One region of the Halobacillus trueperi genome, then DNA from elsewhere that is predicted to be linked to it. Evidence: riboswitches for the same ligand, from Rfam matches in the RefSeq annotation. Region 1 holds a riboswitch; each other region holds the start of a gene.
The links. A riboswitch is a leader RNA that binds a small molecule or an ion and turns the genes downstream of it on or off. The one in region 1 is predicted to bind cobalamin.

Region 1 (8,195 bases):
AATATCATCCGGTTTTAAAATATAGAAGTCTGTAAAACTATAATAAAAAGCGGCCCCCATCGGATACAAAAGGAATACGCCCAGAAGAAGTAAGGCAGGAGCTAGAAAGAAGTAGCCTGTCACAGCTTCCTGGAAGGCCTGTGACCTTCTTCTTTTCTTCCTCTTTGGCGGCACCTTTTTGATCGATGGTTCTGATGGAGCCTTATAGTGATCGTGATCGGTCAGTGGTTTTGCAGAAGAACTATTCCCTTTCATATGTGTTCACCCTCTCTTTCAAACCCGTGGATGCATGAAAAATCAGATGGAGCCCGCCGCACGCACAGGCCCCGATCCTTGTTGGACTATTCTTCAAAACGTTTCAATTCGCGCTCAACACGTTGAACCTGCTGTTCCACCACACTCTCTACATCTTCACCCAGAGCAGCGGCGTGGAAAGATTGAGCAAATGCATCAGTCAATACCGGATAAGCCGGTGTAGACGGGCGGGCATGGGCGGTTTGGATAACTTGTTCCTTCATAACGCTCCATGGAAGCTCATTGAATTTCTCCATGGTTTCGAATGCAGATTTCTGTGCAGGTGGCATGCCTGTGGCTTTCGAAATTTTGATTGTTGCTTCTTCATTCGTCATCCACTTCATAAGCTCGACAGCTGCTTCAGGATTTTCTGTGTTATTCGTTACCGCATAAGCCATGCTTCCGGATGGAGACACTTTTTCATCTTTGTAAGGGTACGGCATCATTCCCCAGTTCAAGCCTGCATCTTCAGCAGAAACAGCAATCCATGGACCGCCTAAAGCAAGGGCTGCATTTCCTTCCTCAAACTGCATCTCCCCAGGACTATCTGTAACCACACCTTCAGCAAATAGCTCTTTCACATAGTTCAACGCTTCAATGGTTTCAGGACTATTCAAATATCCATCCACTGTTTTACCGTCATCGGAAATCAACGCGCCCCCATTCGACCAGGCAAGCGGTGCTCCCATGAAGGTCAGCCATTCCCCAACACCGTAGTTCATGAACAAGTTCAATCCATAACGGTCTTCGGTCGTCAACTGCTTGGAATTCTCCATCAACTCATCCCACGTCCACGCTTCTTCGATAGAATCAGCCGGCTCAATCCCTGCTTCATCCAACAAGTCTTTGTTGTAATAAAGCATGACGGAAGCTTCCATGGCTCCTAAGGAATACAATTCGTCGTTGTATGTGCCTTGTTGAATGATCGAATCTACATATTGGCTTTTCGTTTCTTCGTCAACAAAGTCATCGATCGGCTTGATGACTCCCGCTTCAGCGAAGCTAGAGACGTAAGGGCCGTCCACAGCCATCACATCTGGCAGGTTGCCTGCTACAAGAGCAGCATTGATGCTGTCACTGTAAGCACTTGCTCCGTCATCAATGATGACTTCTGCGTTGACATGAATGTCGTCATGCTCTTTGTTGAAGGCATCGATCAATTCAATGTAAGCACTCGTCTCATCTTCACCTGTCTGGTGGATCCAGAAATCAAGCATGACCTCTTCATCCCCTGTAGCTTCTACACTTGTATCAACAGAACCCGTCTCTACGGTGTCACTTGTTGTATTCTCCCCGGAACTCCCACTATCTGTTTCTGAATTCGCGTTACTGTCACTCGAACAAGCCCCAAGCATCAATACGACTAGCACCCCTGCCAACAAAAACGATAATCTTTTCATTCTCCGTACCTCCCATTTCTTAATAGAATGCCGAAAACCTCCATAAAAACGTTTACGTAATCGTTTACTTTATGGTTAAAAAGAGAAGGTTCTCTTTAAAAGGAACCTCTCTGTACCAACTCTGAATCGAGCATGACTTCTGTGTATTTCTCCTGTGACCCATTTATTCTCTTAAGCAGCTGCTCAACAGCTACTTTTCCAATCTCAAACGCCGGCTGCCTGACGACAGATAAAGGAGGTGATGTAATCTTCATCCAATCATAATCGTCATAGCCTATAATGCCGATCTCGTCAGGAATATTGACCTGATGTTCCTTAAGGTAAGAAACAGCTCCCATCGTCATGACATTATTCGCAATAAACAAAGCCGTTACTCCTGCTTCATGAAGCTCTTTCGCTAACTGATAGCCTTGTTCAAATGTCGCTGGACCTTCTTTAATAAACTCTTTCCTTACGGGAACCCCTTTTTCTTCGAGGGCTTTTTTATACCCATTCAAGCGTTCATCACTTGTGGTGATCCCAAGGGTGCCTGTGATAAAGCCGATCCGCTCATACCCTTTGTTAAGGAGAGCAGTGACAGCTTCATAGGATCCCCGAAGGTTATCAACGAGAACCATGTCCCCTTCAATCCCGCTCGGATGGCGGTCAATATAAACGACGGGATAGTCCCCTGTTAATTCCTGCTCATACGCTGAATCTTTCCCGTTGACAGGAGCGATGATCAATCCGTCAATCAATTGCGTATTAAAAACGCGGATTTGATCTTTTTCCGTTCCTTCATCTTCATCGGAATTACTAAGTATCAAATTATAGCCGTTCTCTTTCAACACCTTTTCAATTCCATTCGCAATGCTCATGAAGAAGAAATTCGATGTATCTTCGGCAACTAACGGAACCAATAGTCCGATCGTATTCGATTTACGGCTTCTAAGACTTCTTGCGATCCGGTTCGGCTGGTAATTCAGATCCTTCATCGCCAGGTAAACTTTCTGTTTGGTCTCATCGGCTACAAATCTGGTCTCATTGATCACATGAGATACGGTTGCTGTAGAGACTTGGGCTTTTTTTGCAACATCTTTAATGGAAACCATGGTTAATCCTCATTTCTAAAACTCACTTAATCGTTTACGTAATCGATTACCTTAAGTAGACTATACTCCTTGCAAGCGCTTTCGTCAATGTGTTTTTTATATCTTTTTTTGCTTATGAAATAGAAATATGACTTTGAATTCATGAAAAAAAGTGCTCCCCTCCCCAACCACGTTGATGTGAAAGCAAGTACAGTAAAAACTGAAACTTGAGTACTAGGAAGGTCTCTGTTAAAAATATTAAATAGTGATATAGCTGCTATCAGAAATAAACCCATTAGAATCTATGGGTATACATTAAAAATTATAAAAGTGCCTGACCCCACCACGTTAACACTTTAACGAAATGTGGGTCAGGCACTTTTTTGTTTTAAATATAATCATAAGGGATGAAACTTTCCTGTAACTGCGTCAACGACTAATAAGAATTTCTTTTTCTTTCTGTCCCCCTTTACAAGCCAAAAAGGACGATAGAATAGTAAGTTTTTTTGTAATTCTACTTCGGGCATCCTAAGGATTTTCATCTTATAAGATATAGATTTACAGACAAACTTTTCTCCTTCCAATGCAGCATCTTTCAGAGTAAGGTAAGCATCCATTCTCTCGTTTCCTTCCATTTCTGTTTCGTAAAGATTTGGGGAGACGTCAATTAGTGACCCAACTCCAGAAATTGAATCTATAGTACACCCAATCTTTCCAACTTTTCCATGTAGTAACGTTTTATCTTTCAACCCATACTCCAGAAAGTAATAGGGATAGTAAATTAGTCTATCTATTGTAAAACGAGTCTTTTTTTCCATTTGTTGTAGAAGACGGTTCACTTCCTCTTTCGAGAATTGTATCTCATTCGTCCAAATTTTTGTTGCCATAACTTCTACTCCCTTACAGGCTGCTTAGAATCTATATATTTCGATATGTTACTAGCTTCTGGGTTCAAATCCCTTGAAACATTCTTATCCAGGGAATAGGGAACGTTATATCCATTTTTTACATCATTCAACACATCGTCAATCCATTCAGGTTTTTTGCCGAAAGGATTACCTACTAGCATTCCTAATATGGACATTATTAGTCCAGCCAAAAAAGGGTGTAAAAATGTAATGTCCTGTAGCTCCATAGAGGTCCATATAATGTTAGTTACTCCCCCTGCTATCATAGCGCATAATACACCAACTTTGTTTGCTTTTTTGGAATACACCGAAGCTACATATGGAACCATAAAGCTATTTCCTAGTACGCCAAAGGAGAAAACAACTAACCCGAAAACAGAAGGTGGTTGATAGATAGCCACAATAACACCTACGACTCCTGCTGCTAGAATACTTAAGCGAGAAATACTTACCATTTTATTTTGACTAGCATTCTTATCAATAAAGCGTAAGTAAATGTCACGTGATAAAATTGTCCCTGCCTGCATTAAGATAGAGTCAGAGGTGGACATAATGGCTGCCATTACTGCTGACAATAAAATAGCTGCCAGAATACCTGGAAAGAATTCATAAGCTAATGTAGGGATCACCATTTCAGGATCCCCTAAATTAGGTAACAACACGATTGCCATAAATCCAAGTAAGTATGGAGTAAAGACGAAGAGTTGGTTCCATGTAGCAGCATATAGGATAGCTCCTTTTACGGTTTTCGTGCTTTTCATGGACATATGGCGAACGACCACATGCGGGAGCCCCATATAACCAATAGAATATATTAGCACGGCCCCAAGCACTACACCCCACTGCCCCACATATGCTAAATCCTTTCCCCAGGGACTTAAATAGCTTGGATCGACTTGAGCTATCTGCTCATTCAACCCAGAAAGTCCACCTAGATTAATAAAACCGAGTATGGCAATTCCAACTACGCCTATAACCATAATAATTCCTTGGATGAAATCGGTCCATACGACCGCTAGGTACCCTCCTGTGACCGTGTAAGATATTATAACTCCTACTCCTAGCAATAATGCCATAGAATACGGGAGGCCCGTGAGCTGTTCTAAAGCCTTTCCAGATGCATTAAATTGAGCAAAAACGTATCCAAAAAGGAAAATTATAGAAATTACAGATCCTACAATCCTTATTGCTGGACTATCAAATCTTTTCTCTAAGTATTCGATGGGGGACAAAGCGCCTAGAATTTCCGACATTCTCCTCATTCTTTTTCCTAACACTGATAGATTTACAATTGCTCCCCCAGCATCTCCGAAAGCATACCACAGAGCATACCAACCTTGTTGAAAGGCAAGAGCTGGTCCACCCATAAACATGTAACCACTCATTGCAGAACTCTGCATAGTAAGAGCCGTTACAGCAGGGCCTAAGCTTCTTCCTCCTAAAAGATAATTATCAACGGATTTGGAAGCCTTCCGGGAGAAATAAATACCAACTACCAATAATCCCAATAAGTAGACAAGGAATACGATGGCATCAATCTTCAATTGGACTACTCCCTTCATTGGTGTTTTGGGTTAACCGTTCTTCCGCTTCATCTTCCTTCTTCAATTTAATGTACAAAAAGATTGCTAAACCCATCCAAAAAAACGGCCACGGTGCAAACATCCAAAACGTATCTGTCGGTAAGTTAAACATGTATTACCAACCTTTCTTGATTTATGTCCTATCGCTTTCATTCTATCGAGTTATACGCCTTCCATCATCTTACATTTCGTAACATATTTCAAAAAAAATTTAACATTGTGACAAATATTGACTTTAAAAAAACGCTAACTTTTTAAGTTAACGTTATAGGCAGAAAATGAAGAGTTGATCATTTGTAAATATGGTTTCCATCATGTTTCAAATAATAATAAGCGTACAATGCAAATTCAATGGTTATTCTTTTTATAGATGCATGAAATCAAATCCTAGGAGTTCATGTAGTCTATCGATGCGATGGTAAAGGGTCTGTCTTGAAATGGATAAACGATTATAAGCTTCTTTCTTGAACCCATTAAGGCGGGTGCTCTATAAAGAAATCGGTCCTATCCTTGAAGGATCGAAATCAGAAAAAAGTGCCTGACCCCCACTACGTTAACACTTTAGCGAAGTGGGGGTCAGGCACTTTTTTTGAATAGTAACAATCGACTTTTAAAATAGATTTCATAATAGAATCGATTCCATTCCTACAGCCATGAGGTTTAAAACATTTCAATAATTTTACTTTCCGTCTTACTGAAAGATTTCAATCACCTTGTTTACCACTCATTTTTTAGAAATAATTGTCTATTTTCAAAATCTTTGTTATATTGAAAAGGTCATAACTGAATATGTTTCAGACTCAGGTGCAAATAAGCTTGTTCAAGCTTATTTGCTTAAAAGGGAAATCGGTGTAAATCCGATGCTGTCCCGCAACTGTATTTGGGAGCAAACTGGAAAGACCACTGTTCTCCGTTAAAAACGGGAATGGGAAGGGGCCAGGGAGTGATGATCATAAGCCAGGAGACCTGCCTTTGTCAGCGAACATCCATACCTACGAGGATAGGAGGTGTTAAGTGCGAGTGAAAGAGTAAGAACCAGCAGGGTCTCTATACCTTATGGTGTTGGTTCTATGCTCGATTAAATTGCTATGCTCTCAACTTAACAACTTTCTCTGAAAGTTGTTTTTTTATTGCCTTCATTTCCATTTGATTAGAGGTGTTTTCTTTGACCACTGCAACCGAGTATTACGTCAATAGATTCAAAGCTAGTATTATGAATCACCTATATTCTTCCGTTTCCTGTTCCCTCGAATCAACTTATAACGAATTAAAAAAAGAGATACCCAGTGAGGACGGCCAAGAGCAGGAGATGGATAACCTCGATGCCGCCTATACCCTTGTTCATAAGGAAGTGTGTGGGTATCCGCAGGTGCCTTCAAAAGTTTAAATACTTATTTTGAAAACGTTAACAAAAAGAGGAGGAATTTTCATGGCAGAGCAGACAGCCTACAAACCAGGTTTAGACGGTGTCATTGCAACCGAAACAAAACTGTCTTATTTAGATGTTGATGCGGAAGAAATCGTCCTTCGTGGATATGAACTCATTGAGCTTGCCGAGAACAAACAGTATCTGGATTTAGTCCAGCTTTTACTGCAAGGTGTACTCCCTGATGACGAACAACGCTCCTCTCTTGAACAAGAATTGAAAAAAGATTATGACCTGCCAGCTGATTTCATTTCTCTATTCAGCAAACTGCCTAAAGAAACCCACCCGATGGACGCTTTACGAACAGGGATATCTGCCCTTGCAGGGTACGAAAAAAATTTAGAGGGACGACGGGAGGAGGAAATCAGTAAGACCGCTCTCAGGCTGCTGGCAAAAATTCCAAATATCGTGGCGAACAGCTATCACATCCTTCATGATGAAGCAGTCGTCGAACCGAAACAGGAACTTCCCTATAGTACCAATTTCTTATACATGATTACAGGAAAAGAGCCGACTCAAGCGGAAGCAGACTATTTTGATCAGTCTTTGATGGTATATAGCGAGCATGAAATGCCAAACTCGACCTTCGCAGCACGTGTGATCGCTTCGACAAACGCTGACATTTACGGAGCCCTCACTGGAGCAGTGGCTTCGTTGAAAGGAAACCTGCACGGTGGAGCTAATGAAGCAGTCATGCACATGCTGTTACAAGGAGAAACGACAGATGGATTCCGCCGTCTACTCTATGAAAAACTTAATAATAAAGAAAAAATCATGGGCTTCGGACACCGTGTGTACATGAAGAAGATGGACCCTAGAGCAGCTCTTATGAAAGAAGCGTTTCGTGCACTGGCAGTAGAGAGAAAACGCGAAGATCTCTTTGAGATGTGCGAAGCAGGAGAACAGTTGATGAAAGAAGAAAAAGGTTTATATCCGAACCTGGATTACTATGCCGCACCTGTCTACTATCTCTTAGGTATACCGATTGATTTGTATACCCCGATATTTTTTGCTGCCCGCACGCTTGGGTTGTGTGCTCACGTATCCGAACAATATGCCAACAACAAATTGTTCAGGCCGAGAGTTCTCTATACGGGGCCTCGTGGTCTGCATCCTTAATCGCAAGCTGCCGGGCTGGTCCCGGTCGGCTATTACAAACATCATTTTAAAAATAAAAAAGGTGGCGATGAAAATGACAGAAGTGAAAATAAATAAGGCTCAGTCTACGGATCAAGTGATGGATCGCATTGCAGAATACGCGGTTTACGGGAACATCACCAGCGAGGAAGCTTTAGAAACCGCCCAATACGTGCTGATGGACACATTAGGCTGCGGCTTTTTAGCCTTACGTTATCCGGAATGTACGAAGCACTTAGGACCTATTGTTCCTGGCACCGTCGTTCCGAATGGCTCCCGCGTACCCGGTACGTCCTATGAATTGGACCCCGTCCACGCAGCTTTTAATATAGGATGCATGATCCGCTGGCTCGATTACAATGATACATGGCTAGCAG
Region 2 (8,195 bases), on a different contig from region 1:
GGGAAAGTAGCCGGTACGCTTTCACTCGGAGCTTCTTCCTTATACAGCCAGCATTTTCTTCCTGAGGTCTTACAATCTTTCACACATGCATTCCCTGATGTAACGATCGATCTCGTCACAGGAGTAAGTGAAGAAATACGACAAGCTGCCTCCTCTTTTCATATTGCCATTGTAAGAGGGGAACCAATCGAAGACTACGGATCCTTCCATCTATTGAGTGATCCTCTTTTTCTCTTAGATACCGTATCTATGGGAAAAGGGGAGAGGCCACTGATTGAATTCAAGAGTGATCCAGGTTTTCAGAAGCTCATTGAAACTTGGATGGCAAGGGATCCCGGAATGTTGGTCAAACGTTCAATCAAGGTTGATCATTTTGAAACAGCCAAACAAATGATGAAGCGTGGGCTCGGAATGACGGTACTCCCTGAAAGCATCATCAAAGATGAAAAGGACGCCTACAGTTGTGTGCCATTAGAGATGGAGGGGCAAGCGATCGTCAGGGAAACTTGGGCATGTGTGAAGCCGGGAGGCAGAGCGTTGCCCCAGGTTGAAGCGTTCCTTGAACACATTCGAAACGAGGTGAGTGAATGAATAAGAGAGAAAAGCAATTGGTCGAGGTAATCGATGAGTGGACCCCTTATGTCCGTCCGCTTTTCGACGCTCCCCCCTCGTCTGGCATCGAGTATTGGGTTGGTGCTGGTGTGATCACTCAAAGTGTATGGAACCACCAATTTGGTTATTCCGCAGACTATGGCATTGGGGATGCAGATATCCTTTATTTTGACGCTTCCGGGACGCTGGAGGAAGAAAAGAATCTCGAAGAACAATGGAATGATGATTTTGTGGACCTGCCTTTTTCTATTGATGTAACGAACGAGGCCCTTGTTCATCTGTGGTATGAGAAAAAGTTCAATCAGACGATCAAGCCGTATACATCTGTCCAAGATGCCATTGATACGTGGCCGACGACCGCTTCCTCTGTCGGGGTTAAGCGAAGGAAAAACGGTGACTATAAAGTTTATGCTCCTTTCGGTTTAGAGGATCTTTTTCAAGGAATCATCCGTCCGAATAAACGTTTAATACCAGAAGAAGTTTATTGGAATAAGGCTGAGAAATGGAAAAAGCGCTGGCCGGAGCTTACAATTCTATCATGGTAAAAGGGTGGTACTTGCATGATGGGTAGAATTCATTTTATTATTAAAGTAATTCGTTCCAATCTTGAAGGGGATGTTCTACCGTGTCTGAAGAGCTCATGTTTGCTAGATTAGAAGAGATCCAACAAAATGAATTTATAAAAGCGGCCATTGATCATGTCGGTGCTGGAGTGGTTATAACGGATCCAGAGCAAGAGGATAACCCGATGATTTATTGCAATCAGGGGTTTTTGGATCTCACTGGTTATGAACGACGGGAGATTCTAGGACGTAACTGTCGTTTCCTGCAAGGGGATGAAACAAACCCGAACCATGTGGAACGGCTTCGTGAAGGTCTTTCCAAACAAACGCCTGTGCAAGTAGAAATAAGAAACTATCGTAAGGACGGTACGATGTTCTGGAATGAACTACATATTTTTCCGGTGTACATCGAGCAGATGGATCAGATGTATTTCGTTGGCGTGCAAAAAGATGTGACAAAGCGTCGGGAACAGGAAGAACTGATTGCGCATTATTTATCAGAAGTAAAAAGATTATCGACGCCGATTGTGCCCGTACAGGATAACATCTCTGTGCTCCCGCTTGTCGGGACCATTGATGATGACAGGCTTCAGCAAATGCTGGAAGCGGTCAGTCACCATGTAAAAGAAACGAAAGAGGATTACTTGATCCTGGACATGTCTGCTGTGCATTCTTATAACGAAGCGGTTCATATGGGCATTTATCAGATGAATCAGCTTCTTGATTTAATGGGAACAAAACTCGTTATCACAGGAATTAAACCAACATTTGCCATTCAAAGTGCCCCTTACGCAGATTTTAGTGAACTGTCCCTTCAGACATACGCTACAGTGAAACAAGCCTTGAAAGTATTAAGGGAACAATATTAAAAGAAAAGTAAAAGCAGCGCGGCCAATGAATAAATGGCCGCGCTGCTTTTTTGTTTGAGCAGTGAAAAGGGTCTTCCAATATCTGTATGACCTGGTCAGGTACTAAGCGCTCTTTTCGTGTAATAAGTGAACTTCTTTAGTCGTGCGTTTCGGGAGCATGTGGAATACGATGTTGAGTACGATGGCTGTTATGCTTCCTGCGACGATGCCGTTACTAGTAAGGATTTGTATGCTTTCGGGCAGTTTGGCAAACAATTCAGGCACAACCGTGACACCTAAACCCATGCCCACAGAACAAGCGACAATCATGGAGTTTTCATGTGATTCGGTCATGACACGGCTGAGCATTTTAATGCCTTGAGAGATGACCATTCCAAACATCGCGATCATTGCACCACCTAACACCGCAGTAGGGATGATGGTCGTAAAGGCAGCAATTTTCGGGATGAAGCCCAGGGCAATTAACATGCTGCCCATAACGAAAATAACGCGCCGGGATTTTACTCCTGTCATATGCATGAGACCGACATTTTGAGAAAAAGCGGTGTAAGGAAAAGCGTTGAACACACCTCCGAATAGAATCGCTATTCCTTCTGCACGATAACCACTGGCTAGATCTTTTTCATTCAATTTCTTCTCTGTCATTTCACTTAATGCGAAGTAAACGCCAGTAGATTCAACGAGAGACACCATGGCCACTAAAATCATTGTCAAAATAGCAGACCAATGAAAGCTCGGTGTCCCAAAGTAGAAAGGTTCGATCATATGGAAGACAGCAGATTCATGGACAGCTGAGAAATCGACCATCCCAAAGAGAGCAGCAACAATGGTGCCTCCTAAAATACCGATCAGAATGGCGATGGAGCGCATGAATCCTTTTGTGAAACGATATAGAAGGATGATGAATAAAAGCGTTCCAAAGGAAAGAGCAAGATTGGCAGGTGAACCAAAATCTTCAGCCCCTTGGCCACCACCCATGTTATTAATCGCAACAGGAATTAATGTAATTCCGATAATCGTTACAACGGTCCCAGTAACGACAGGTGGAAAGAATCGGACAAGTTTCCCGAAGAAGCGGCTGATCAGGATGACGAACAATCCGGAAACGAGAATAGAACCGTAAATCGCCGAAACCCCATACTGACCTCCGATGGCGATCATCGGACCGACAGCGGTAAACGTACAGCCAAGGACGACAGGAAGACCGATACCGAAATAACGGTTGCGGACGACTTGCAAAATGGTAGCCACCCCGCACATTAATATATCAATGGCGACAAGGTAAGTGAGTTGTTCTGAATTCAGACCAAGGGCTCCACCGACAATCAATGGAACGAGAATCGCTCCTGCATACATCGCCAACAAATGTTGAATGGCTAAAGCAGTTGTTTTCATGAGGATACCTCCTGTGTTTCAAACGTAATCGTACTGTCCTCAAGTGATGAAAGGGTAGCAAGGGATTCTACTTTTATTCCTTGGCGTCGTAAAAGGCGGCCCCCATCTTGAAACCCTTTCTCTATAACGATCGCCACACCGGCGATGGATGCTCCTGATTGTTCTATAAGGTCAATCAGCCCTTTCGCAGCCTGACCATTCGCTAGAAAATCATCAAGGATCAAGACATGATCATCTTCAGTCATGAAGTCTTTCGATATGGAGATTTCATTTGTTTCTTGCTTCGTAAATGAATGCACCTTTGATGTGTAAAGGTGGTCTTTCATGGTCAATGATTTTTTCTTCCTTGCAAAAATTGCAGGAACACCTAGGCTGAGTGCTGTCATTTGAGCGGGTGCGATACCTGAGGACTCTAATGTCAGCACCTTCGTAATCCCCAACTCTTTAAAACGGCTCGCAAACTCTTCTCCAATTTCTTTCATGAGTACAGGGTCTATTTGATGATTCAAAAACGCATCGACTTTAATGACGGACGGAGATAAAACTTTCCCCTCTTCAACGATTTTCTTTTTCAAGCGATCCATATCCAACACACCTTTCTAGGTTAAGTATTTTTGTAAGCTCAATTACTGCTGTTCAATAAAAGCTCCCTTTTCTGGAAGACTCAGTTTCAAGATAACCGGGGTTCGTTTGCCGTATTTGGAGTCAAGGGTAGTTGGGAAGCTACTCGCTTTCCTGTGGGGGAGCGCCGAGCTTCCTCAGGCTATCGCCTTGCGGGATCTCGCCTATCTCCTTCTCCCACGGGAGTCTCGCAGCTTCCCAACTACCCCATTTCGATATTAAGGAGAAACGAACCCTTATACCAAGAGGGACGTTTTCCACACCATTCATAAGGCGACACAAAGCGCTTTATATCAAGCTTTCACGCTAGGAATGCCACTGGGGCATAGTTTTATATTATTCATTTCGCTTGAGCATACAAGCAGACTTCCTGAGAAATGGTTTCGAGATACTCACATGGCTAAAGGGCGGAGGGGAATGGCGAGACTCCTGCGGGAAAAAAGTGCTTGGTGAGACCCCGCAGGACGCAGTCCGAGGAGGCTCACCGCGCTCCCGCGGAAAGCGAGTCATTCCCCGCAGCCCCCATCCACTCAACAAAAGTCTCGAAACTGAGTCTTCCACAATCCTGCCATTTAGTTGAACAATTAGAGCTCAGGGAACGTTAGAAACAAAAAAGCACGAAAAGCTTGTTTCCTCTATGGAAAGCAAGTCTTTTCGTGCTGGACGAAGACAAAAACAATGAAACCGTGGACAGGAAAGTCCCGGTGTCTTGTACTGCTTTTCATAGTCGGTTCATTTACGGTAAACCGGTAGAAACTTGCAGGCCATATCCCCGCGATTATATGAAAACTTATATTCGAATGATATGGATAGTATATCAGTTTATTGTTCGTAATCAACCCCTTTTTAAGAATTTATCGATCTATATTCGATGTTTTGTTCGTGTTGACAGGGATGGATGTTTAGGAGATAGTGGATGGGAAGAGAGTTTCTCTTTTCCATAGAAAAAATGATCGCCTTATGGTGGCTTCGTCATAGAAGCTGAAAAGGGAAGTTTGGTGAAAAGCCAACGCGGTCCCGCCACTGTAATGGGGAGGTGCATAGATGACCCACTGTTTCATAAATGGGAAGGGCTGTGTGCTGATGAACCTGAGCCAGGAGACCTGCCATAAGGAAGAACATGATTTCCTACGGGAGATAGGAGGATGTTACGTGTATTGGATCTATCAAGAGCTTTTTTCGGTTCCATGAATCAAAGGGAGAATCTTATTTGTATTTCTCCCTTCGCGGGCTAATCATTTTCAAAGAGGAGGAACCCATTCATGGAACCTTTACCTGTCCATTATTCTAGAATGACGCAAACAAGATTAGTGCTCCCACCAGATACAAATCACCTGGACACCATTTTCGGAGGGAAAGTTCTCTCTTATATCGACGAAATTGCGGCACTGACCGCCATGAAGCATTCAAACTGTGTTGTTGTTACTGCTTCGATAGACTCGGTGGATTTTTTATCTTCTGCTAAGGTAGGGGACGCATTGACGTTAGAAGCTTGTGTGACGAGCACAGGGCGGACATCCATGGAAGTCTATGTAAAAGTCTTTGCTGATGACTTACTGCAAGGGCGAAAAGTGATGACGACAGAATCATTTTTAACGATGGTCGCAGTAGATGCTGAAGGGAAACCGACACCGGTCCCGCCCATCTTCCCTGAGACAGAGGAAGACAAAAGATTGTTTGAAACGGCTCCATCCAGGAGGGAACATCGAAAAAGTAGACCGGCGCTTAGATGACAGATACTTAATGTTTTAAAAACGAGTAATCAAATCCACAGACCCCATACTTTAGGTGATGTCTTATAATAGTTGTGTGGACTTCTTCCATTCAAAAAAAGCAGCCCCTTCTAAAAGAAGCGGGCTGCTTTTATGTTCGTTTTAATGGCAAAGTACAGCATCGGAACGACCCTCCGGATTTGATGATTTCTGAAAGGTCGACAGGAATCACATGAAACCCATATTTCTCTAACTGTGTATTTAGTCGCTCGTTTTGAGGGAGGCTGATCACTTTACGGTTTCCAATGGAAAGAACGTTCGGTCCCATGGTAAACTGTTCCTTCTCGGTGACTTCAATCACCTTGTAACGTGCGGTGATGGCTTCCATGCTGTTTTTTGTAAAAGCAGGAGGATAAAGGATGACAGTAGATTCATCGATCATGTTGAATACGCAGTCCAAATGAAGGATATCCCCTCTCAAAGAAACAGGTACAACCTGATGATCAGGAAGACGCGATTGGAGCTCACGGATCGCTTGACGGGACGTCCTTTTAGTTTCTCCGACCCACACCGTGGCCCCGTCTAACACAATATCTCCGCCTTCAATCGATGAAGGAAGTTTCTCTTCTACCTCGATGTTATTTCTTCTCGCCCATCTTCGCAGGACATCCGTTTCCTGTTTACGAACCTTTTCACTCATAGAGCCGATGAACAGTTGATGATCAATCGTAAATCCGATATCTCTTGTAAACACCTGTTCATGAAGGTCCGGCTGACTTGGGAGTTGTATGACTTCAATTTGATGATCCTCTAAAATCGCCACGAAATGCTCATGTTGCTGAAGAGCTGTTTTGACATTTATGTTTTGGTTTTTGTAATGTTTTTGAGTTTCGTTGATGATATCAGTGATTTTCATATAAGAGGGTTTGGCGACTACGACTTTTTTCAGCGGCGAATATTCGGTGTCACAATGAATACTGTTTTCCGAAGCTATTCCAACCATGATAGATCCTCCTTTTATTCATATCCCTTTTCTTCCCCTGGGGACAGCGAATAAAACAATAAAATATGTAATGTAAAGCAACCTTTACGCAAAGGTTGCTTTACATTACACTGGAAGTAATTGGAGGGGTGGTATGAGAAACCGGCTTATGGAGTATAGAAAAAAACATGGTTTGTCACAGGACAAATTAGCAGAAAAATTGCAGGTATCACGGCAGACGATAATATCGATTGAAAAAAACAGATATTCCCCTTCCTTGCCGCTTGCGTTTGAAATTGCGCGCGTATTTGGTGTACGAATTGAAGATCTATTTATTTATGAATCAAAGAAGGGGGAATGAGGATGGATTACACTTCTAACGCTTTTAAAGTCATCGGTGTATTCTTCTTTCTAATAGGAGTTTTCTTAATTGTTGTGGGGACGATGGGTGGTGAATGGCCGTCTATGATTTGGACCATGGTTTCTTTAGGAGTTTTATCTTTCAGCATGAGCTACTTATACCCTCAGTTTAAACAGAAGGATGAACGCATGAAATGGATCAGGCATAAGGCTGTGTTTTACTCTTTCTTCATTATGATGGGGGTAATGGGGATCTTCCACCTTATGATTTCGTTGCAAGTGGTCGTGCTCAGCGCTGTTGATTTACTCAGTGTCCTATTAGCGTTAAACATTGTGACGGTATTTTTAACGATGGTCATCTTAGCAAGGCGATACTGAAAAAAGGAGTGACTCAATGGACGCTCATGTTTCTTATCAGTTTTGCATTCGTTTATTTGTCTATTAAGAAAGATCGTAAAAGTCGCTCATTAACAAAAAGGAATGGTAAAGCTGATAATTTAATAGCGGCCGTTTTCTAGTTTCCATGGTCTTTGTCTATGTGAACAGATGATCCGTATTTCGACATTTCCCGGGAAATGTCGTGGGAATTATTTGTTAAGCGGGCCCACTGGACAAAAAGTTACATGCGAAAAGACATTTGCTGATACAGAATGATTTTTTGTACATAGGGTATGTTGTAAGGGAGTGAATCAGACAAGCATGGCGTTGGCTTCATCCCGAGTTGTCAGGTATGATTTGATTATAATAAAAAATCGGGAGTGGTTGGTTTGGCAGGTGTATGGAAACGTTGGATAAAAAACGTTCGACAGCAGGAATTGTTTGAAAAGGCGGATCGGATCGCGGAAGAGGCGCGCAAACATATTACAGAAACGGATCGTGAAGCATCTTTTTCTTATGAGACGCTGAAAGTCATTAAAGATGAGAAATACCCGTCGATGTCTTTACCAGAATCTGAAGGTGGAGAAGGATTATCTTTATACGAATTCTTACTGATGCAGGAGAAAATTGCAGAAGGTGATGGTGCTGTTGCTTTGTCGATCGGATGGCACATGGGGATCATGATGGAGCTTTCTCAAGAACA
Region 3 (8,195 bases), on a different contig from region 1:
CTTTTACATATCAAGACGTTCAGGTGTTTCCTGCCCCTGATTCATATAGCGTATATTTTCCGGCATGATTTCAAGTACCACATACTCAGGGTCATCTTTGCCATCAAACCAGCGGTCCATGTGATCGTTCCATAACTTATCTTTGATCTCCTGATCTTCACGAATCTTCGCCTGTCCCTCGACTTCTAAATACGAATCCCCATATCCTTCCCCTTCGTATCCGAGAAGGATATGGACATGTGGGTTCGCTTCAATTTCATCCGCTTTATGAGTCTCTCTGTTCGTTGGGGTATAGAAAGTGAACTCATCATCATTCCAAAACGTCATATAACGCGAATGGGGTTTATTATTTTTCACTGTGGCAAGCGTACCAACTTTATGTTGGTCCATGACTTCGTGGATCTTCTTTTTCAATTCTTCTTGATTCAATGGAAAGCTCCTTTCCGTAATCCAATCTTTTTACAATTTCAGTTTTCCCCGAAAAATGGGAGATAAACCCTTCGATGTCCATTGACAGATCCGGGTATGCTAATGATATCTTCGACACATTGTCATTCTTTTTTCATAAATATACCAGGAAGCGACACTCGTTAGCCGTTACACTATTCATAGATCTGTTTTTCAGGAGGAAAACGTTATGCTATGGAAAAAATGGGCGCCGATCTTGATGGGCTCCCTTCTGATCGGCCTGCTCTTTTTTATGATCAACTCAAGACCCGGAAGCTCTGAACCCGTGGACCGCGAAGACCTTGTACCCACATTGTTCGTGCATGGCTTTAAAGGTGGCCCGCGAAGCTTCGAAACGATGATGGACCGGATGCAGAACTTACAATGGGGACAGAAACATATGACAGTTTATGTCTCCAACCGTGGGCATGTCACCATCCGAGGTGGTTTTGCTGAAACACACAATCCATTCATCCAAGTGCTTTTCGAAAACAATCGTGCAAGTATCTATAACCAGACCCATTGGCTTTCTGAAATCATGCGGCGTTTAAAAGCCGATTACAACATTCAACAAGTGAACCTCGTCGGCCACTCGATGGGAGGTATCGCATCGGTCAATTACTTGCTGAGCGACCACCAATATTCTGTTCCTCGAGTAGAGAAACTGTCCGTCATTGCTAGCCCCTTTAAAGGCATTGAAAAAGAAGGCTACTTCGCATCCAATTACGGAGCGGCAACAACTGACCTGCGGCCGAATTCTGAAGCTTTAAAGCAGATGGTGCAGAATAAGGATCAGTTCCCGAATGATGTGGAAGTGTTTGCTATAGCTGGTGTCATCAATGCCGATGACCCTGAAGCCGAGCATTGGGACGGCCTTGTCCATGCCTCGAGTGTGAGTGGATTGGAAGAAATCGTCCCCTTTGGACAGTATGAGGAAAAGCGCCTCTACAACCCGCTTGCCACACATTCCGGCCTCCACGAACTCGAAGAAGTGGACCAATTACTCAAAGAATTCTTCTGGACCGAGGAAGGAGAATAAAGGACGACCTGGTCATACACTTATTTACTTCTATGTATTTATCTGGTGTACCAGGTCATACATTTATTCCCAAATAAAAAGCACCCGCTTATCGGGTGCTTTTGTTGTTTATTTTTTTTCAAAGATGAAGATCCACATGAAGGTTAAGGCCTGCTTTAATTCTTCATCCAGCTGCGCGATGTGATGGTCTTCCACCCCACGTTTGTACACTCCTTGACCTTCTACATAGGTCCAGCCGGTTTCTTCTGCCATTTTTTGAAGTTCCCATGGCATCATCGTATTACAAATGACCTCTTCCCCATATACCCTGCGATAACTATTGATGCGCGGCATCGCTGTAGGTCCGAGTAAGCCGACACATAATCGGCCGCCCGGCTTCAAAATCCGCTTCATTTCTTCCAGGCCCTTGTACGGGACTTCCGTCCATTCCAATGAATTGATCGCCATCGCCGCGTCAAACGATTCATCTTTAAACGGCAGGTCTGTCAAATCTCCTTGAACAAATGAGATCCGCTCATCATTCACTCGTTCATTCGCTCGCGTGACCATGTCTTCTGACAAATCGAGTCCTGTAACATTAAAGCCTGCTTTGTAAAGCAGATACGATCCATAACCATCTCCGCATCCAAGATCAGCGATTTTCCCTTTAGTTACATGCTTTGTCAAAAAAGGGACAATCGTACACCGGCTCCCGTCGTCCCACATCTCACGACTTTTTGAGTTCCACATTTCCGCACGATCATTCCATTGCTTTTCCGCTTCCTTATGCCAATTAAATGTTTGAGACACACCATCATCCCTTTCAATAATGTTCTTAACCTCCATTATAGCGGAACATAAAAGAAATGATAGCTCTATTCTTGTCGAAGATCGATAAAAAAGAGTTGCATGATTCCTTCTTCAGCGTTATGATAGAAACACAATATAAGCTAATATAAACTTAAATAAACACTATATATAGTATCTACGAACAGAAGATGCCACAAGGCTTAATAGGGAATCCGGTTAAAATCCGGAGCTGCCCCCGCAACTGTCATCACTCGCGAAATGGACATTCCACTGTGCTCTGCACGGGAAGGACTAGAGTAAGATCGAGTGTCAGCCAGGAGACCTGTCTTCGTTCGTCGCAGTTTCAACTTCTTCGGGGATTGAGAAGATGAAGCGATGGAACGAAGGCTCTCGTGTCTTCTCTTCGTTTCATGGTTTCATCCGCTCAATTTTCGTTGAGCGGATTTTTTTATTTTTTCCGAAACCTGACTTCATGACCGTACACCTTCATTTTTAAGGAGTGAAAAATAATGGAAACCTTAACAAGAAACACGTCCTGGCAAGAGAGAATTCAACAATGGCAAGCAGATTTTCCCCATTTAAATGTGCAACGACTCATCGATAAGTCCCCCACCCTCAAAAATGACAAAGATGCATTCATTTTAGAGTGTCTGGCGGAAATCGATGAATCGAATCCAGATTGGACCTATGTAGCAAGCCGCATCCATCTGGAAGACATGTACGAAAAATCTGCTCACAATCGATCCACATCTGGACCTTATGAAGACTTTTACGGGCTGATCCAAACATTGATTGAAAAGAACATTTACAGCAGGAATCTCCTTACATACTACACAAAAAAGGAAATGGAAGAATTGGAGGATTCTATCGTACCTGATCGTGATCATCTCTTCACTTATATTGGTTTGAAAACATTAAGCGACCGCTATCTTGCGAAAAGCAAAGAGAAAGAGGTTTACGAACTCCCGCAAGAACGTTTCATGATCATCGCCATGGTGGTGATGGCGGAAGAAAAAGCATCGAAGCGCCTTCCTCTCGTCAAAGAAGCGTATTGGGCGCTGAGTCATTTGTATATGACTGTAGCTACTCCTACCCTCGCCAATGCAGGAAAACGGTATGGACAGCTGAGTTCCTGTTTCATCGACACCATCGATGATTCCTTACAGTCCATCTATGACAGCAATACCGATATCGCCAACCTGAGTAAGCACGGTGGGGGCATCGGAGTTTACTTAGGTAAAATCAGGAGCCGCGGCAGTGACATCCGTGGATTCAAAGGCGTCTCGTCAGGGATCCTCCCATGGATGAAACAACTCAACAACACTGCTGTCAGCGTGGACCAACTGGGGCAGCGCCAGGGAGCTGTCGCTGTATATTTAGATGTATGGCACAAAGATATCTTCCCTTTCCTCGATAGCCGATTGAACAACGGGGACGAACGCCAGCGGACTCATGACCTTTTCACTGGAGTATCCATCCCTGACCTCTTTATGGAGGCAGTGGAAAACCGTGAAGACTGGTACTTGTTCGACCCTCATGAAGTCCGCAGCATCATGGGCTACTCGCTGGAAGACCATTTTGATGAAAAAAGAGGGTCTGGATCCTTCCGGGAGAAATATGCCGCCTGTGTCGCCCATCCCGACCTTTCTAAAGAGAAAGTCCCAGCGATCGAAATTATGAAGCGCATCATGATCGGTCAGCTTGAAACAGGAACACCGTATATGTTTTACAGGGATGAAGTCAACCGCATGAATCCGAACAGTCACGCGGGTATGGTTTATTGCAGCAATCTTTGTACAGAGATCACCCAGAATCAAAAACCGACCATCCAGGATGAACAATACGTGGAAGACGGTAAAATCATATCTGTGAAGACACCAGGAGATTTTGTTGTCTGTAACCTGTCGAGCATCAATCTCGGTCGTGCCGTCACGAACGGTGTCCTGAAGCGCTTGATTTCGATTCAAGTTCGTATGCTCGATAACGTCATCGACAGAAATACCCTTCCCGTTTTACAAGCACAGCTCACGAACCAGTCTTACCGTGGTGTAGGGCTCGGCACCTTCGGATGGGCCCACCTTCTTGCCAAGAAGAAGATCGACTGGGAATCACAGGAAGCACTCGACTATACCGAGGAAGTGTATGAAGCCGTCGCCTATCATGCTATTGAAGCTAGTTGCGATTTGGCTGCCGAAAAAGGAAGCTACCCTCTATTCGAAGGATCAGACTGGCAAACAGGAGATTTTTTCATTAAACGAACGTTTGACCAAGAGGGCACATGGAACTGGAAAGCCTTGCAAGACAAGGTTTCCAGGAATGGAATGAGAAATGGATATTTGATGGCCGTAGCACCGAATTCAAGTACCTCCCTCATCGCAGGAAGTACGGCCAGTATTGATCCGATTTTCAAGAAATTTTATTCCGAAGAGAAAAAAGATTACAAGATTCCTGTTACCGCACCTGATTTAACCCATGAAACTTATGGGTATTATCCATCCGCCTACGATGTAGACCAACACGCATCCATCAGGCAGAACAGCATCAGACAAAAGTATATCGATCAATCCATCTCGTTTAATCTCTATGTAAGGAACAACATCCAGGCGAAAGAGTTGTTGGATTTACACTTGTCTGCATGGAAACACGGATTGAAAACGACCTACTATACGCGATCAACATCCAGTCAGGAAGAATTTGATGATTGTGAAGTCTGCTCATCATAAAAAGGAGGAAGCCTACCATGAAGGGATCGATACAAAAAAGAAAGCTCGTCGATTACGAAGCACCAAATGCCTCGACAGGTGTCATCAACGGAAGAAGTTCGAACATCTTAAATTGGGATAACACCCGCTATTCATGGGCGTACCCGATGTATAAGACCATGCTTGCAAATTTCTGGATTCCTAATGAAATCAATATGAGCAACGACTTGAAGCAGTGGCCGGACCTTTCAGAGCAAGAACAGACCGCATTCAAGAAGATCATCGGTCTGCTCGCTTTTTTGGATTCCATACAAACCGATTATTCGGGGAAAATCGCGGACTATTTGACCGACTCGAGTCTATCTGCCTTAATGCAGGTGCTCGCCTTTCAGGAAGTCGTGCATAATCAATCTTACTCTTACGTTCTGTCCACGCTTGTCGATCAAGGAGAACAGGAAAAGATTTTTGATTACTGGAAGCATGATGAAGTGCTCAAAGAACGCAACACCTTTATTACTGATGGATATCAGGCATTCGCCGATGATCCTTCCGTGGACGGTTTTCTGAAGTCGATTGTTTATGATGTCGTGCTCGAGGGTCTCTTCTTTTATGCCGGTTTCGCCTTTTTCTATAATCTTGCGAGAAATCAAAAGATGGTCTCCACAAGTACAATGATCAACTACATCAACCGCGATGAACAAATCCACGTCAGTTTGTTCGGGCATATCTTTAACGAAACATTACATGAAAACCCTGAGTTGGATCACGATTACTACCGGACGTTCGTGACCGATACGTTCAAACAAGCGGCTGATTTAGAAATCAAGTGGGCACGTCACCTAATCGGGAATCAATTCCCAGGCATTCCGATTCAGGACCTGGAAGACTATATCCGTTACATCGCCAATAAACGCTGCAGGCTTCTTGGAGCAGAAAAGCCGTTCCCTACTTATACAGAAAATCCATTGAAATGGATCCGCGCTTACCAGGAAGTCGATGAAGGAAAGTCCGACTTTTTTGAACAAAAATCACGTCAGTACACCAAAGTGTCCGAAACCAACGGCTTCGACGACCTCTAATACAGTTTCATACCAATTCTTACCTGACCAGGTCATCCAGAATATGGATGACCTGGTCTTCCTTTTTTAAACAAGAAAGCGCTTTTATGTCAACTTTTCTAACATACTATCAAAAAGTGTATTGATTTTTCAGAATATTTATCTTATAGTTAGATTTAATTACTTACTCATTGTGTTAAGAAACCTTACACAATGTAAAAGGTGGAGGCAATCATCCGTCCCGAAGCATTCCAGGATTTGAGGCAGAGCCTGGATGAACTAGGCGTGAAAGGACTAACGGTATCAGAAGTTGCCGGATGCGGTCAGCAAAAAGGCCAGGAAGGAATCTTCAGAGGCAGTCGTTTTGAAATTAAGCTCTATCCAAAAGTAAAGGTAGAAATGGTCGTCGAAAACAGCGAACTAGGTTCAGTGATTGATGTCATCATCAATACCTGCGCTACAGATGAAGTCGGCGACGGAAAAATTTTCGTTTCTACGATTGATGAAGTGTTCCGCATCCGAACAGGAGAAACTGGCAAACAAGCACTAATCTAATACTTTATTTCGAAAGGAAGAATTCATTTATGAAAAAAATCGTCCCTCTGCTCCTATTTGCTCTTCTAGGATTCCCAGTTGTCGCAAGCGCTGAAACAGCAATCTCTGCAGAGTCCGTTCTGCAATCCGTCGACATGGTATGGGTCATGATTGCCGCTTTCTTAGTATTCTTCATGCACGCAGGCTTCGCCATGGTCGAAGCCGGATTCACCCGTTCAAAGAATGCACTGAACATCCTGATGAAGAACTTCATGACGATGTCCATCGCTGCTGTCCTTTATTTTGTCGTTGGTTACGGTATCATGTTTGGTACTTCCGGTGGTGGGATCATCGGAATTGACGGTTTCCTCTTAAGCGGTCAAGAAGATCAAATCGGGTTCTTCGTTTTCCAAGCGGTATTCGCAGCTACGTGTGCCACGATCATTTCCGGTGCCGTCGCTGAACGTATGAAACTAGGATCCTACCTTCTCCTTACTGTGGTTATGACCGGCTTCATTTACCCTGTCGTTGGACACTGGGTCTGGGGTGGAGGATGGCTTTCCGAGCTAGGATTTGTTGATTTTGCCGGTTCGACAGTCGTCCACTTAACAGGCGCGCTAGGCGCTATCGTCACTGTCATGTTCCTCGGACCACGTCTTGGTAAATACAGTGGTAAGAAGGTAAACGTCATCCCCGGTCATAACATTCCTTTAGGCGCTCTTGGTGTCTTCATCTTATGGTTCGGCTGGTTCGGATTTAACGGCGGAAGTACACTAGCTGCCGATCCGTCTCTTGTTCCTTCCGTTATCGCAACCACTCTGTTGTCTGCATCAGCAGGAATTATCAGCTCCGCCTTTTATTCTTACGCTAAGTTCAAACGCATTGACGCTTCTCTTACTTTGAATGGTGCACTCGCAGGCTTAGTAGGGATCACAGCAGGTACAGCCAACGTTTCTTTAGGCGGGGCTCTTGCCATCGGTTTGATCGCCGGTATTATTTTAGTAGAAGCCGTCCAGTTTCTTGATCGAGTCGTTCGCATTGATGATCCCGTCGGTGCCATCGCTGTTCACGGAATTTGCGGCATTTGGGGTACAATCGCTGTCGGTCTTTTCGCTGTGGAAGGTGGTCTCTTCTACGGTGGTGGCGCAAGCCTTCTAGGCATTCAGGCGATCGGTGTCCTAGCTGTCATTGCCTGGACAATGCTAACAACCGCAGCCGTTGTCTTCATCGTTAAAAGCACCGTCGGCATCCGCGTTTCCAGACAGGAGGAAATATCCGGACTCGACTTCTCCGAGCACGGATCCCAGGCCTACGAAACAAGCCGTGGAATCTTCAACGAGAACATCAACCCAAGCACAGGTAACGATTTCGGTGTCGGATTGCTCCACCGACTCGACGGTTTGAATTCTGAGTCTGAACCAAAAACAAAAACACCTACAGAGACAAAGACAGCACAATAAAATCACTGTGGATTCACCTTGGTTCCCCCCTACTATTCCAAGGTCAATCATATAAAAGACTCCGGCTCATCTTAAGGTGAGCTGGAGTTTTTAGTTCCTTCTGTCTATTTTGCGAACATACGTTCTTATTTATCGCAAAATATGGTATCCTTGTAGATAGATACCG
Region 4 (8,195 bases), on a different contig from region 1:
GAAGATACAGCAACCGTTTTGAATGAAGGCGCAGATGTTAAAAAAGTGGCCGATCTAGGAAATGGCGAGACTGGAGTCATGGTTGTCGGCACTCCACTTAATAACCAGGACGGGGCTGTTTTTGTCTATCAATCACTGGATACGATTGAAGAAACGTCCGAACAGACGACAAAAATCATATTCCTGGGTGCTGGAATTGCCATCGTATTGACGACCATTTTCGCCTTTTTCCTCTCCACTCGAATCACGGCACCTTTGATTAAAATGAGAGAAGGTGCCCTCGAACTTGCCAAAGGCGAGTTCAACACGAAGATACCCATACGTACCCATGACGAAATTGGTGAATTGGCGATGGCCTTTAACCGGATGGGCCGGGAGTTGAAGTTTCATATCAATGCTCTGAATCAGGAAAAAGAACAGCTCTCGGGTATTTTGAGGTCGATGGCAGATGGCGTCATAACGTTTAATCGCGAAGGGGATGTGCTCATTTCCAATCCCCCCGCACAACAATATTTAGATGCCTATGCGTTTGAAAATAACGCTGCATCCACGTCTGCTGATCAAACGTCCCTTCCAGAATCGCTGAGGGATTTGTTTAACGATGTTATCACGGATGAAAATGAATCCATGATCGAGATGACATTACAAGGCAGGTCCTGGGTGATCATCATGACACCTTTGTATGACAAAGAAAAAGTACGTGGAGCTGTCGCGGTCCTTCGGGATATGACGGAAGAAAGAAGACTGAACAAGCTCCGCAAAGACTTTATCGCTAATGTATCCCACGAATTGCGTACCCCCATTTCCATGCTGCAAGGGTATAGTGAAGCCATCGTGGATGACATTGCAGAATCAAAAGAAGACAAAAATGAACTCGCGCAAATCATCCATGACGAGTCGCTCAGGATCGGTCGTCTTGTCAATGAGCTTTTGGATATAGCACGGATGGAAGCGGGACATATTCAGTTGAATGAAGAATCTGTTGAAATTGAGCCATTTTTGAACAAAATCATTCGGAAATTCAGTGGGATTGCCAAAGAGAAGTCTGTAGACCTTCACTTGAAAGTAGAAGGAGAGTTCGGGTTCCTCGATTTCGATCCTGATCGTATTGAACAAGTGTTTACAAATTTGATTGATAATGCAATCCGACATTCCGACCCGGGTAGTGAGGTACAGGTGATTCTTGAAAAAGATGAGAAGGAATGGATTGCAAGTGTCAAAGACTCCGGGTATGGAATTGCCGAGGAAGACCTTCCATTCGTCTTTGAGCGTTTCTATAAGGCAGATAAATCGAGGAAGCGTGAAGATAAAAATTACAAAAAAGGCACAGGGCTCGGTCTTGCGATTGCGAAAAACATTGTAGAAGCCCATGATGGGACCATTAGTGTGCATAGCAAGTTGAAAGAAGGAACCACCTTTACTTTTAAAATTCCTTTTAGACATAAGGAAAAATAAAGTTGCTATATTCGGAAAATTGTTGTAATCTTGTTTATGGAAACTTCATAAGAAGAGGATTCAGGTGTCTGAAAAGACTTGATAGGGAATCTGGTGGAAAACCAGAACTGTCCTCGCAACTGTAAGTGTAGACGAAAAGGAAATTCCACTGTACCTTCAGGTATGGGAAGGATCCTGATTAGGATGACGCACAAGTCAGTAGACCTGCCTGATCCAACGTTTCAAAGCTTCGGGGATTGAGCATTTGAGACAACCGATCGGTATGACGTGGAACGTAGATCTTATCCTTTCGTTTGTCTTAAGCTTACCCTTGTAGAAGGGTAAGCTTTTTTTGTGGTAGGAAAGAATTTTACGATTTCTACATACATGTGACTTGGTTGTCTTCACTTTTCTCTCCTCCTGGCCGTGAAATACAAAGAAAAAGGGAGAGATTGTCATGAAAAAATGGAACACTGTTTTAACAGCCCTGATGCTAGCTGTCGCCGTACTAGCTGGATGTGGAGCACAAGAGGAAAAGGAAACATCGACTACTCAGGAAGAACAAGTACAGGAAGTGACAGTACAAGTACAGTTATCTAAAAACGATGGCGAAGAAATGATGGCAGAAGATGAAATTACAGTAGAAAAAGGAACCACCCTCATGGAAGTCATGGAAGATAACTATGAAGTAGAACAATCAGAAGGGTTCATCAACAGCATCGAAGGCATCGCCGGCAACCAAGAAGAAAAAATGGCTTGGATGTACACCATTAACGGCGATGAAGCAATGGTTGGAGCCAATGAGTACGAAGTAGAGGATGGAGACGAAATCGTTTTTGATTATCAATCTTGGGAATGATGAAGGATGAATACCTATAAGTTAACATTGATTGCCATGCTCGCATCCTTAGCCATAGCAGGAAGAATGGCTTTAGCTCATTTTCCTAACATCCAGCCGGTGACCGCAATCATTATTATTGCCGGTTTCTGGCTCGGACCTAGTGCAGGAATCCTCATTGCTCTGCTCACGACCTTTGTGTCCAATGTGTTGTTGGGCATGGGGATATGGACCATCTGGCAGATCATTGCCTGGTCAATCATAGGAATCATTGCAGGTCTCCTGGGGAAATATTGGTCCAAAATGCCATTCTGGGCTCTTTCCATCTACGGCTTTATCAGCGGACTTTTTTTCGGCGTCATTCTTTCCTTAACGATGCGGGCTGCGGGCCAGCCATTTTGGGCGTATTATTTAGCAGGCCTCCCGATGGATATCAATCATGCGGTATCTAATACTGTGTTCATATTGGCACTATCTCCAATACTCGGAACACTTTTCCAACGCTACGAAAAAAGAAACGCCATATCAAAAGTATCTTAGCTACCCGGACCAAGGGTAGCTTTTTTGTCCTCTTACCCCTGTTATTTATTAAAGTTAATGGCAGGATTGTGTAAGACTTGAATTCGAGATATTCTGGGGTTCGTTCGCCGTATTGGGAGTCAGGGGTGGCTGGGAAGCTACTCGCTTTCCTGCGGGGATGGCGGCAAGCCTCCTCGTGCTTCGCACTGCGGGGTCTCGCCAGCCCATCCATTCCCGCGGGAGTCTCGCAGCTTCCAAGCCACCCCATTCGATGGATATGAGAAACGAACCCACATACACGAATGGAGAGTCTTTCATAACCACTACATTCTAGTTGAAAAGCCCTTTATAGCAAGCGTTAGGATACAAATGGCTGCTTGTTTGAAAGTTTAATTCATTACTTTCATTACGCTGGAAAGCTGCTAATTCTGGAAGTAGTTTCGAGATATTTATAGATCAAGGGGCGGAGGGGAATGGGGAGACTCCTGCGGGAAAAAAGTGCATGGTGAGACCCCACAGGACGCAGTCCGAGGAGGCTCACCGCGCTCCCGCGGAAAGCGAGATATTCCCCGCAGCCCCCATCCACTCAACAAAAGTCTCGAAACTGAGTCTTCCATAAACGGGAGCTATAATTGAATTTGGGATAGAGGTAGTGGGCAGTTGATTTTCTTTTGGAAACGCGGTTCCTTTTTCTTTTTTTGCATATTAAGATAGAAAGTGTAACTTTTTTCATACATAAAACGACTATTAAAGTGACCCAGGAGGTACCACCATTGCGAACGTTCTTTGATGAACTATACGAAAACTATCACCATGACCTGTTTCAGTTTCTCATCTATATGGTCAAGGACAGAAGTCTTGCTGAAGACTTGGTTCAGGATGTTTATGTGAGGGTCATGAAATCATATGATTCATTCAATGGAAAAAGCTCTGAGAAAACATGGTTGTTTTCCATAGCCAGACACGTAGCCATTGATTATTTCCGCAAACAAAAAAGAAAGAGAAACCGCTTCATGGAGTTCTTTGATTGGACTGAGAAAGGTGAGCAAATCAAAGATCAGAATAAAATGCCTGAAGAGATTGCCGTGCAGAATGATGAAATTCAACAAGTCTATCAAGCGCTCGACAAATGTACGGTCGATCAGCGAAGTGTGTTGATTTTCCGTTTCATTCAAGGCATGTCCATAAAAGAAACAGCAGAAATCTTAAGCTGGAGTGAGAGTAAAGTGAAGACGACTCAACATCGAGCCATGAAAGCTCTGAAGATGATACTTGAAGAGATGGAAGAGGGGAGGGGAGATCGTGAAGAAGCGTAATGACGAAGATATCAAAAAAATATTAGGTGAACTCCCTTCTATGGATGACCGCCAATCGAAAGAAATGCTCTACCAAAAGGTTTCATCACGCGTAAATACACCAAAAAGGAAAGTAGCTCCATGGCTTTTTCCTGGCTTAGCTACGATTGCTGTTTTGCTAGTACTTGCCGTGTTCATTCCTGTCTTTTTCAGTAACAATGGAATGCTTACCGTGGAAGAGTCTGCCGATCGTGCGAATGAGAATGCAGAATCCTCGTCGGCGACTGAAGAAACAGCTCCATCTCTTGATTCATCTACCTCAGAGACTGAAGAGGAAAGTGCTGAAATCAAGGAAGCTGAACCTTCCAGCGAGGATAAAGACCTCCCTCCTGAAGAAAATGTAGAAGAAGAATCCCAAGAGAAAGAGGAAGAATCAAAGCTTGAAGAAACACAAGAAGAGCCTGAGGCAGAGCTTGAGTCACTGGTTTTAAGGAGTGACGAAGGTGGTTATGATACGGTGTCTTATCCAGGGAAAAATGCTGAAGTCATTCTTCCTATCCTCCAGAAGCAGCAGGAAGTCGACACATTTTCACCAGAGAGGTACGGTTTAGCTGAGAGAGCTGTAGAAGGAATCGAATATGAAGTGGATGAAACAGAAGGTTCGGCTGTCGTTACGTTTCCTGATGGTTTCACCGTTAGTGGATCTGCTTGGGCAAACGCGATCATTGAAAGCATTCGATGGGACTTGGAATACGTTCAACTAGAAGAAATTTCTGTTCAAACCGAATCAGGTAATCCCGTCAACCTGGGAAGCTACGGAGAAATGTCGGAGGTTCCTGTCATTCAACAAGGGGAGTACATCTTTCAATTGTATCAATACGAAGGTTCCTCTGAACGTTTATTAGCTCCCATTTCTGTTGATGGTTTTCCGACATTCCAGGATGCTCTATCTTTGATGAAGGAAAAAGGGAGAGGTCTCTTTGTGAGCCCAGCCGTGCCAGAACATGTTCAGTTTACTTCAACGACAGTAGATGAAGGTATAGTGAATATAAATCTTCAACATGAATCATGGGCAAGTGAGCAACAGCTTTTGACGATGGTTGAAGCCATCCTTGCTACAGCAGGACAGTTTGGTTTTGAAAAAGTCAAGTTCAATGGTGTGAACGTAAGGGAGTTTTCCACCTATGATCTTGAAGAGCCAATCGATGTTCCAGAAAGAATCAATCCTGTTGTTGAATAATGACCTGGAACCCTCTGCAGTATTTGCAGGGGGTTCTTATATTCGTTTAGGCAATGATCCTCCAGGCCCTCAAGATACAAGCCGACAGCCTTGCGGAAGGGAGGCAACCGTCCCCCTGACTTTGTTTCTAGTCTATCCGGGCACATTAAAGCCTTTGTTCTAGGATTGTCCCTTTCGCTCATGTTAAAATAAAGGAACGTAGAAAAGGGGACGATAGGTTATGGATAAACACGACGTGCGGAAACAGGTTTCTGAAAAAATTAAATTGATCCGTGTCGAGCATGGATATACCCAGGACAAAATGGCAGAAATCCTCGGATTATCTAAAAAGACGCTTGTCCAAATTGAAAAACAAAGAACTCTGGCAGGCTGGACGACGGTTGTCGCCGTATGTGCTCTTTTTCAAGAGAGTGATGTTTTGAAAGGCGTATTGGGTGATGCCCCTGTAGAAATCGTGGAAACCATTGCCCATGAGCAAGTGGAACCTCAAGGGAAGAAGACGCTCGGTGGAAAAGTATGGTGGCAGACGATTGCGGAAGGAGAAAACTACATCCTTCAGCAAAATCTCATTAGTCATCACTATAGAATCATTGATTCCGAAGATTATCGTATGTTTTCAACGATTGACCGGGAAGAGGCGGAAATCCGTTTTGAAGAACTAGTCAAATAAAAAAGCCCCTTTCTTCAAGGGGCTTATGGTCAAAAGGTCTATCACTCTTCGTATTTCAAAGGGTCCCCATGAAAGGGAGCCGTAGAGATCTTTATAGAATCTGTGGGACACCCTTCCAATGCATCCTCCATGTCCTCTTCGTACAGCTCAGGAACTTCCTCTGTACCCTCGTTATCATCAAGGACGACATAAGCGATTCCTTCATCGTCGTAATCATATAAATCAGGGGCAGCAGCACCGCACGCCCCGCAAGCAATGCAGGTCTCTTTATCTACGATTGTATATTTGGCCACAAAACGACCTCCTTCATGAGACTTTCTGTATGATCGAGGCATTGATTACATAAGTACAACGTTTATTGTAAATCGCAAGTGAATGGTTTTCAACTAAACCATGTTGAACAAGTAGGAAAAAGGGGGGAGAAGATGTTCGATCATGTGGTTTTAACATGTGTGGATCGATTCAGAGGGGAGCGTACATTGTCCGGCATCTATCATTTACTGACAGGCAAACGGTCTTCGCAAACATTACAGGATGCCAAGGGATACGAACTTGACATGCTTTTTGGTATCTATCCATCACTAAAGCGTGAGTCATTGGAAAGGCGGGTTCAACCATTGATTCGTGACGGGTTGATCCAAATAAATGAACAATCTTTCCCTTCTATAACTTCTGAGGGAACTCGGCGATTGTCTTCGTTCCCGGTTCAAGAGCTTACATACTTTGAAGGTATGGTCTGGCATGATGTGATTCCTACTTTCGTCAGAAGAGTTTATCTTATGTTACAAATGATGGCGAACACCAATGCTGGTATTGACCATTATGTACCTATCGTGGATGACTTCGGCACTCAGAATTGGGTGCGAACGGTCTATCATCAATTTCAGGATAAACTACCGAAGATGGTGGAATCGATGTATGAAGAAATTCACCATCTACTAAAAGAACATCCCTCTCTTCAAGCGGAATTGTTTGTCCATCGTTTGACAGGGGGAGGCGTTATCGGCATGACGATCGATCAGCTCAAACGGGAGTTCGATTTGAATATAGAAGATGTAGAGCTTATGCTGCAACATACCCATTATTATTTGTTTCTTGAATCCAAAAAGAAAAAGGATCGCTATCCAGTGCTGCACCTCTGCACAAAAGGGCTCGATGCGACACATCTCATTACAAGGTCGGCTAGAAAGACCTATCAATATATTCAACAAGGTTTGAGCATGCAGGAAATCATGAATTTAAGAAGGTTGAAAAAAAGCACGATCCAAGACCATATCGTAGAATCAGCTTTAATCATTCCTGATTTTTCGATCACTTCTTTTTTGAGTGAGGAAGACGTACGGGAGATAAATAATATAGGGACTCAACTGAATACAAAAAAGCTGAAGCAAATCTATGAAGCTCTGGATGGAAAGTATGATTATTTCGAATTGCGCCTCGCATTAGCGAAAGGACAGCACGCAATAAAGGAAGGTATGACGCAGGATGAGGCATGATCTAGGTTCATTACTTAAAGAGAATTTTGGCTTCGATGAATTTCGGGAAGGGCAGAAAGAAGTGATTACAGATGTCCTCGAAGGCGAAGATGTATTAGGAATCTTACCTACCGGAACAGGGAAATCGCTATGTTATCAACTTCCTGCCAAGATTCTTGGTGGTACAACACTTGTCGTTTCCCCACTCATATCATTGATGGTGGATCAGGTGAAACAATTGAAAGCTTCCGGATATAAGGCGGTCACTGCTGTGAACAGTTTCATGGATCAGCCTGAAAGAAATGCTGTATTGAGGAACCTTCATAAGTATTCTCTCGTTTATATTTCACCAGAAATGCTGCAGAACGATTGGTTGCAGAACCGTTTGAATCGCATGCATGTCAATCTCTTCGTTATTGACGAAGCCCACTGCATTTCTCAGTGGGGCCATGAGTTCAGAACCGATTATCTCAAGCTACATAAGACCATCGAAAACCTCGGGCACCCAACCGTGATGGCCTTGAGTGCAACAGCTACACCTGACGTGCAGCGGGATATCATGGAAAAGTTGAGGCTCCCTCATATGAAAAAAAGAATCTATCCCATGGATAAACAAAACATCAGTTTCGCTGTTGAAGAATGCACAAGTCCAGAAGAAAAAACGGATCGGATTGTCCAAGTGCTCAAGCAAAACCATGCCCCGACGATGATTTATTTTTCCAGC

Region 2: another riboswitch for cobalamin. It lies ahead of DYE48_RS19950 (acyl-CoA thioesterase); the one in region 1 lies ahead of mmgD (citrate synthase).
Region 3: another riboswitch for cobalamin. It lies ahead of DYE48_RS18830 (ribonucleoside-diphosphate reductase subunit alpha); the one in region 1 lies ahead of mmgD (citrate synthase).
Region 4: another riboswitch for cobalamin. It lies ahead of DYE48_RS11315 (DUF4430 domain-containing protein); the one in region 1 lies ahead of mmgD (citrate synthase).

What each region holds. Positions count from the first base shown of each region.
Region 1 covers NZ_QUAE01000015.1:59,929-68,123, forward strand. Annotated here, with positions in the region: gene DYE48_RS15530 (carbohydrate ABC transporter permease) at 1-255, opposite strand, end outside; gene DYE48_RS15535 (ABC transporter substrate-binding protein) at 342-1,694, opposite strand; gene DYE48_RS15540 (LacI family DNA-binding transcriptional regulator) at 1,790-2,785, opposite strand; gene DYE48_RS15545 (hypothetical protein) at 3,163-3,651, opposite strand; gene DYE48_RS15550 (sodium/proline symporter) at 3,657-5,216, opposite strand; gene DYE48_RS21215 (hypothetical protein) at 5,206-5,367, opposite strand; partial or broken gene DYE48_RS21600 (helix-turn-helix domain-containing protein) at 5,620-5,706, opposite strand; cobalamin riboswitch at 6,041-6,243, shown strand; gene mmgD (citrate synthase) at 6,685-7,800, shown strand; gene DYE48_RS15570 (bifunctional 2-methylcitrate dehydratase/aconitate hydratase) at 7,874-8,195, shown strand, end outside.
Region 2 covers NZ_QUAE01000032.1:8,619-16,813, forward strand. Annotated here, with positions in the region: gene DYE48_RS19920 (LysR family transcriptional regulator) at 1-591, shown strand, start outside; gene DYE48_RS19925 (nucleotidyltransferase family protein) at 588-1,157, shown strand; gene ytvA (YtvA family blue-light photoreceptor) at 1,238-2,044, shown strand; gene DYE48_RS19935 (nucleobase:cation symporter-2 family protein) at 2,147-3,439, opposite strand; gene DYE48_RS19940 (xanthine phosphoribosyltransferase) at 3,436-4,023, opposite strand; purine riboswitch at 4,765-4,866, opposite strand; cobalamin riboswitch at 5,005-5,185, shown strand; gene DYE48_RS19950 (acyl-CoA thioesterase) at 5,323-5,793, shown strand; gene DYE48_RS19955 (dimethylarginine dimethylaminohydrolase family protein) at 5,924-6,775, opposite strand; gene DYE48_RS19960 (helix-turn-helix transcriptional regulator) at 6,909-7,115, shown strand; gene DYE48_RS19965 (permease) at 7,118-7,492, shown strand; gene DYE48_RS19970 (acyl-CoA dehydrogenase family protein) at 7,882-8,195, shown strand, end outside.
Region 3 covers NZ_QUAE01000026.1:16,797-24,991, reverse strand. Annotated here, with positions in the region: gene DYE48_RS18845 (pyridoxamine 5'-phosphate oxidase family protein) at 4-429, opposite strand; gene DYE48_RS18840 (alpha/beta hydrolase) at 638-1,486, shown strand; gene DYE48_RS18835 (class I SAM-dependent methyltransferase) at 1,595-2,275, opposite strand; cobalamin riboswitch at 2,445-2,618, shown strand; gene DYE48_RS18830 (ribonucleoside-diphosphate reductase subunit alpha) at 2,785-4,998, shown strand; gene DYE48_RS18825 (ribonucleotide-diphosphate reductase subunit beta) at 5,016-6,056, shown strand; gene DYE48_RS18820 (P-II family nitrogen regulator) at 6,258-6,590, shown strand; gene DYE48_RS18815 (ammonium transporter) at 6,620-8,029, shown strand.
Region 4 covers NZ_QUAE01000008.1:12,966-21,160, reverse strand. Annotated here, with positions in the region: gene DYE48_RS11320 (ATP-binding protein) at 1-1,455, shown strand, start outside; cobalamin riboswitch at 1,501-1,681, shown strand; gene DYE48_RS11315 (DUF4430 domain-containing protein) at 1,892-2,293, shown strand; gene DYE48_RS11310 (ECF transporter S component) at 2,300-2,812, shown strand; gene sigX (RNA polymerase sigma factor SigX) at 3,565-4,107, shown strand; gene DYE48_RS11300 (GerMN domain-containing protein) at 4,094-5,326, shown strand; gene DYE48_RS11295 (helix-turn-helix transcriptional regulator) at 5,547-5,996, shown strand; gene DYE48_RS11290 (ferredoxin) at 6,038-6,289, opposite strand; gene DYE48_RS11285 (YpbB family protein) at 6,422-7,492, shown strand; gene DYE48_RS11280 (RecQ family ATP-dependent DNA helicase) at 7,482-8,195, shown strand, end outside.